DNA from 3 places in the Vibrio sp. 1249-1 genome. Region 3 is predicted to be linked to each of the others. Evidence: predicted binding sites of a transcription regulator. Region 3 holds the regulator's gene; each other region holds the start of a gene.

Region 1 (2,276 bases), 300 kb from region 3:
TGAGCAGTTATTTTCAGGTTACAAAGTTACTTGTTTGAACGTAGATGAAGCTGACGAGAATCATCCTAAAATTGCGAAAAAAGGCTTAAGTCGCTTCTCTGAAGAAGTGTACTTAATCGAGAGTGAATAGGCTCTCTTCGGTTTGGAACACGAAATAGCGCAGCAATTTGAGCTGCGCTATTTTTGTATGAGTGGTTCGTATTTAATAAATGATATTCACTTTTGAAGCACTTTCAACAGCATCTTGAACGGCTTCTTCGGTGGTTTTTCGTCGCGTAAGGACAACACCTAAACGGCGGCGACCATCGATTTCTGGCTTACCGAATAGACGAACTTGTGTTTGAGGTTGAGCTAAAGCTTTGCTTAGGTTTTCAAAGCGAATGTTTGTGGAAGTTCCTTGTCCAAGAATAACAGCAGACGCAGATGGGCCATATTGCACAATATTATTAATTGGCATTCCGGTAAACGCGCGCACGTGGAGAGCAAACTCAGACATTTCCTGTGAAATCATTGTAACCATACCCGTATCGTGAGGGCGAGGAGAGACCTCATTGAAAATGACTTTATCGCCTTTAACAAATAGCTCTACACCAAAGATGCCGTAGCCACCGAGCGCGTTTACCACTTTCTCAGCCGTGTATTCAGCTGCTTTTACTGCGTTTTCTGACATAGTTTGCGGTTGCCATGATTCGCGGTAGTCGCCATCTTCCTGACGATGACCAATTGGAGCACAGAAATGCACACCGTCAACGGCTCTGATGGTCAATAAAGTGATTTCGTAATCGAAGTCGATAAAACCCTCCACGATAACGCGACCTGCACCCGTACGCCCGCCTTCCTGAGCGTAATCCCATGCTTTTGTAACGTCGTCTTCGGTCTTGATAACACTTTGCCCTTTACCTGAAGAGCTCATCACAGGCTTCACCACGCACGGAATACCCACATGCTCAACCGCGGCTTTGAAGTCTTCAAAGTTATCTGCAAAACGATAAGGTGAAGTCGTCAATTCCAGTTCTTCTGCTGCCAAACGTCGGATACCTTCACGATTCATTGTTAGCCTGGTTGCCTTAGCGGTTGGAACAACATTCAGTCCTTTTTCTTCAAGCTCTACCAGTTTGCCGGTTGCGATGGCTTCAATTTCTGGTACGACGTAAGTAGGTTGTTCCTTCGTAATAACTTCTTCTAAGGCGTTCCCATCTAACATGTCGATAACATAACTACGGTGAGCGACTTGCATCGCTGGAGCATTGGCATAGCGATCACAAGCAATCACTTCTAAACCAAGTCTCTGGCATTCAATGGCGACTTCTTTACCGAGTTCGCCAGAACCTAAAAGTAATACACGGGTAGCATTTGCGCTAGTTGCAGTGCCAAACATAGTGTTCCCTTACAAAATAGAGTGATGAGACAGAAATTGCAGGAGATCATACTGAAGTTTCATGACAAAGCAAACGTTTGCTTTTGGTTTTTAGGTAATAAAAAAGCTCTACATGTTGTAGAGCTTTTTGTTGAATTTGTCGTTTATACGTTGACAAAACTAAGCGGAATATCTGGATTCAACGCTTCCAACGTTGATTGCGTATCGGCTAAGTGACTGATCTTACCTTCAGAGTTTTCTACCAATGCAGCGGCTTTGATGCTGTCAAAGGTTTCACCCGCAAGTAAAACTTGGATTAGCGCAACTTGTAGCGGTGGCAAGCTAGGATTAAACGCTGCATTTTCTGCATAAGCGCCTTGGAATACACGGCCGCTAGTCATCTCTAATGCTAAACCACTCAAGTTGTTGGTGTATGGAGAGTGGCTCATGTTCATCGCTTCAACTGCACTTTGGATGAGTGCGTCTTCATCATCACATGAGAATTGGTGTTTAACTTCTGCCATTAAGCCGGACTCGATACCGAGATCGTTTGGTCCAAAGGCTTCAGGCAGGTATTCATGAAGTGACTTTTCTTCGCGTTCTGGGAGCTGGATTTTAAGCTCGTTTGCGGTAGATAACTCATTCATGAACTGGCGGCAGTGACCACATGGGCTGAAGTTGATAGTGATATCCTTAACACCACGTTCGCCTTTCATCCAAGCATGGCTAATCGCAGACTGCTCTGCGTGAACCGTTTGACCCAACTGTACACCAAAGAATTCCATGTTGGCACCGAAGTAAAGGCGACCTGAAAGACCACGAACGATAGCGCCGACATAAAAGTCAGAAAGGGGAGCATAGGAGTACGCTGCGGCAAAAGGAAGTAGCGCAACACGAAGCTCTTTGTCTGATAGACCGG
Region 2 (2,276 bases), on a different contig from region 3:
TGTTGAGTCCAGTGACCAGAGTTGTGTACGCGTGGTGCGATTTCATTAACTAGCAAAGTACCGTCAACATCGAAGAACTCCAGCGCTAGCACACCAACGTAATTCAAGCTGTTGGCAACGGCCGTGAACATCTGTTTTGCTTGCTCTTGCAACTCTGGTGCATCAATCGCAGTAGAAAGGCTCAATACACCATTGGTGTGGACGTTCTCTGCGAGAGGGTACACTTCAACGCTCCCATCTTTACCGCGAGCACCAACCAGTGATACTTCGCGGTTAAAAGGAACAAACTCTTCAGCAACAATCGCTTGAGTTGGTGTTGCCGCGATGCACTCTGCCATCTCAGTCCAAATGTCTTCGACTTGAGAAGTTTCTTTTAAGCGCCACTGGCCTTTACCATCGTAACCACCCAATGCACTTTTCAGAACCATTGGCATACCAACGTGTTCAATTGCGCGGTCAAAGTCTTCACGAGTTTCAATGACGTAGTATTTCGCGTTGCGCACGCCAGCATCATCAAGCAGTGCCTTTTCAATACGGCGATCACCACCTGCTTTGATGGCTTGCGTACTTGGTAGGAACTTGCCGCTCGCTTCGCAAACTTTGAGCACGTCATGTGGAATATGCTCGAACTCGGCAGTAATCACATCAACTTGCGTAATCGCATTTTCCAAACCATGGCCAAGTACCTGTTGAGTTAAAGGGTGAACGACATCACCGTTGGTGACATCGTAAGCTGAAATTTGAATATTCAGTGGCGCACCAGCCAGAGACATCATACGAGCCAACTGACCCGCACCAAGAACCAGTACATGCATCTGATTAATCCTCTGCAGGGTTTGGATTTGCGAGAACTGTTTCCGTTTGCTCATTACGGAATGCTTCTACCTTCGCCATGATGTTTTCATCATGAGTGCCTAGGATTTGCGCTGCTAGGATACCGGCGTTTGCTGCGCCCGCTTCGCCAATCGCCAATGTACCAACCGCAATTCCCTTTGGCATCTGTACAATAGAAAGCAGTGAATCCATACCTTTCAGTGCACGAGACTGAACGGGAACCCCAAGCACTGGCAAACTAGTAAACGCCGCCGCCATACCTGGTAGGTGGGCTGCACCACCTGCGCCTGCGATGATAACTTTGATGCCGCGTTCTTTTGCGCCACTAGCGTAGTCAGCCAGTAATTGAGGAGTTCGGTGTGCTGACACGACTTTTGTTTCGTAAGGCACGCCAAATTGGTCTAGCATGTCCGCTGCTAGTTTCATGGTTGGCCAATCGGATTTAGAACCCATGATGATACCGACTTTCATCTCAAACTCCTTTAAGCTGCAAAAATTAGGTGAGCTATAAATTTGTGCGCATTATACGGGGATTTTTATCTCAAGCAAACGTTTGCGCCTTGTTGTTGGCGCTATTGATACATTTTATAAAAAAATTGCTTTAGTGTCTGAGAATGAATATTTGTACACTTAGTGAAAACAACACAGTCAAACAAATAGGAAGTAATCGGTGGATAACTTTGAACAAGTGCTCAACGCACTCAAGCAAGGCGAAGTGATTGCCTATCCAACAGAAGGGGTTTTTGGTGTCGGATGTGATCCAGATAACCCAGAAGCAATTCAAAAGCTATTAGAGCTCAAGCAGCGTCCGGTAGAAAAAGGGCTGATTCTCATCGCGGCAAGTTATGATCAGCTCTTGCCTTATATTGATGAATCTCAGTTGACTGGAGAACAATTACAGACTGTTCATGCCACTTGGCCAGGCCCATACACTTGGATCATGCCAGCGAGCGATAAAGTATCCAACTGGGTTTCAGGGCAGTTTGATTCAATTGCGGTTCGTGTGACTGATCATCCTTTGGTGCAAAAAATGTGTAATGCATTCGGAAAGCCGTTAACCTCTACCAGCGCGAATCTTTCCGGCTTACCACCGTGTATGACCACGGAAGAAGTCGAAGAGCAGTTGGGGGATAAGCTGGTCGCCATTCTTCGTGGCGAGACCAGCGGTCGTGATAAACCCAGCGAGATTCGTGACGCCAAAACTTCACAAATATTAAGACAGGGTTAACCCTGCTAGCCAGCCATCATTAGGTTTCACGTAATAGGTAATAACGTATGTCAGCGATCGATAAGCACGCCGTAAAGCAGTTCTTGATGTCACTTCAGGACTCCATTTGTCAGCAGTTAGAACAAGAAGATGGAAAGGCCGTCTTTGTCGAAGATGCATGGCAACGTGAAAAAGGAGAGCGTCTGGGTGGCGGTGGTCGCTCACGTGTTTTGCG
Region 3 (2,276 bases):
TATCGGGCTTCCTGTATGCCTGAAAGTGACCAATTGTAAGTAACTTGGGTATAATATTCGTTTGCCTTAACTTAGCGCAAAGACGCTTGGTTATTTAGCAGTCAAAATGTGACTTCAAATACACAAATCTCTTGCTGAAAACATTGCTAGTCAGTCCACATAGGGCTAAAATGTGAGCGCAAACGATTAAATATGATTTATATGTAAACCGCTGAAATATAGCGGTTTTTGTGTTTTCTTAACAGGTTGATGGCAATTTCTCATCAGATAGAAAAAAAGATAAAATTCATCGACCGATGCTGCTACGTACCCTTTTGTCGCACTTGGATCAACCGCTGCCGAGACACTTAGCGCCAATTTTATATTGCTAGGTGTGAAACCATTAGAGCATCAGGTACATCCAATACGACATATTTCAGTAGCTCGATACAGGACACCATTTATGGCCACGATAAAAGACGTTGCTCGCTTAGCCGGCGTTTCCACTACGACAGTTTCGCACGTTATCAATAAAACGCGTTTCGTTGCAGAAGCAACGCAAGAAAAAGTAATGAAAGCCGTTGACGAGCTGAATTACGCGCCAAGTGCCGTTGCACGCAGCCTAAAATGCAACTCAACTCGTACGATTGGCATGTTAGTAACTCAATCAACTAACCTATTTTTCTCAGAAGTGATTGATGGCGTTGAGAGCTACTGTTACCGCCAAGGCTATACTCTGATTTTATGTAACACAGGCGGGATTTACGAAAAACAACGCGATTACATTCGTATGCTGGCTGAAAAGCGCGTTGATGGCATCCTAGTGATGTGTTCTGACTTAACCGAAGAACTAAAAGAGATGCTTGACCGTCATGCGGACATTCCTAAAGTGGTCATGGATTGGGGCCCAGAGAGCTCACAAGCAGACAAGATCATGGATAACTCAGAAGAAGGTGGCTACATTGCAACCAAACATCTGATTGATAATGGTCATACGGATATCGCTTGTCTAAGCGGTCATTTTGAAAAGCTTGCTTGCCAAGAGCGCATTGCAGGTTTCCGTCGCGCAATGAGCGAAGCGAACCTAGCTGTAAATGAAGACTGGATCCTTGAAGGTAACTTTGAATGTGATACGGCCGTATTAGTTGCAGATAAAATTACCGCAATGGACAAGCGCCCGACGGCGGTATTCTGTTTTAACGACACAATGGCTCTAGGCCTAATGAGCCGCTTGCAACAAAACGGGATCAAAATTCCTGAAGATATTTCAGTGATCGGCTACGACAACATCGAGCTTGCGGAATACTTCTCTCCACCGCTAACGACTATCCACCAACCTAAACGTCGTGTTGGTAAAAATGCATTCGAAATTCTACTTGAGCGTATCAAAGATAAAGAACACGAAAAACGAATTTTCGAGATGCAACCTGAGCTTGTAATTCGAAATACTGTGAAAAAAATGAACTAAATTTCACTGTATTTAACCGTGTTAAATAAGCGCTCTACAGGGGCGCTTATTTTTTTGGAAAAATTAAGCATTCTCTAATACTTCACACCACTCTAATAACAATTGACTAACGTTAACTCCCTGTTTTATATAAATGTAATATATATTAAGAACTCCTTTTCAAAGGCCAATTTGCACCTTTCCATATGCAAAATAGAGCATTCAATCTATCATTTTTATTGAACCGAAATCACACTTTTAACGCTAAACCGTGATGTTAATTCAATATAAGAAGTATGCTCATTGTGTCACGCACAGGGCAAACCATTCGAAAGAGTGGGACGCAAAGCCTCCGGCCTGAACCATATTACGATATGGAAGGTAGCGGGGTTACCGATGGCAAGTGTGTAAGCAATGACTTTACTCTGTAATGACATTGTTTTTACGCATGTTTGCTACTCTCTCGGACCTGACTTTTGGTGGCGTAATATTAATTACACCGAGATAACAAAACATGGATAAACCGATACTCAAAGACTCTATGAAGCTATTTGAGGCACTTGGTAATATCAAGTCGCGCTCAATGTTTGGTGGCTTCGGACTATTCGCTGATGAAACAATGTTTGCACTAGTGGTAAACAATCAGCTTCATATCAGAGCAGACCAAAAAACTTCATCTGACTTCGAGAAACAAGGGCTAAAGCCTTACGTTTATAAAAAACGTGGCTTTCCAGTCGTTACAAAGTACTACGCTATTTCCAGCGATTTATGGGAATCAAGCGAACGCTTAATCGAAGTAGCGAATCAATCATTGAAAAAGGCAAAGCTTGAGAAAGAACAGCAAGCAAGT

Evidence for each region. Region 3 encodes PurR, which represses purine synthesis genes. Its sites were predicted from a motif close to TNANGNAAACGTTTNCNTNA; they were not measured.
Region 1: purT (formate-dependent phosphoribosylglycinamide formyltransferase) is a predicted target of PurR. The motif match lies at 1,444-1,463, and genes of this name have one in related genera.
Region 2: purE (5-(carboxyamino)imidazole ribonucleotide mutase) is a predicted target of PurR. The motif match lies at 1,376-1,395, and genes of this name have one in related genera.

Annotation. Positions count from the first base shown of each region.
Region 1 covers NZ_JAWOWJ010000002.1:398,832-401,107, forward strand. The annotation lists gene R7Z50_RS05235 (thiopurine S-methyltransferase) at 1-130, shown strand, start outside; gene purT (formate-dependent phosphoribosylglycinamide formyltransferase) at 203-1,378, opposite strand; gene cdd (cytidine deaminase) at 1,522-2,276, opposite strand, start outside.
Region 2 covers NZ_JAWOWJ010000017.1:76,793-79,068, forward strand. The annotation lists gene R7Z50_RS21225 (5-(carboxyamino)imidazole ribonucleotide synthase) at 1-815, opposite strand, end outside; gene purE (5-(carboxyamino)imidazole ribonucleotide mutase) at 820-1,305, opposite strand; gene R7Z50_RS21235 (L-threonylcarbamoyladenylate synthase) at 1,505-2,062, shown strand; gene hemF (oxygen-dependent coproporphyrinogen oxidase) at 2,110-2,276, shown strand, end outside.
Region 3 covers NZ_JAWOWJ010000002.1:95,238-97,513, reverse strand. The annotation lists gene purR (HTH-type transcriptional repressor PurR) at 443-1,447, shown strand; cyclic di-GMP riboswitch class I at 1,735-1,824, shown strand; gene R7Z50_RS03925 (TfoX/Sxy family DNA transformation protein) at 1,941-2,276, shown strand, end outside.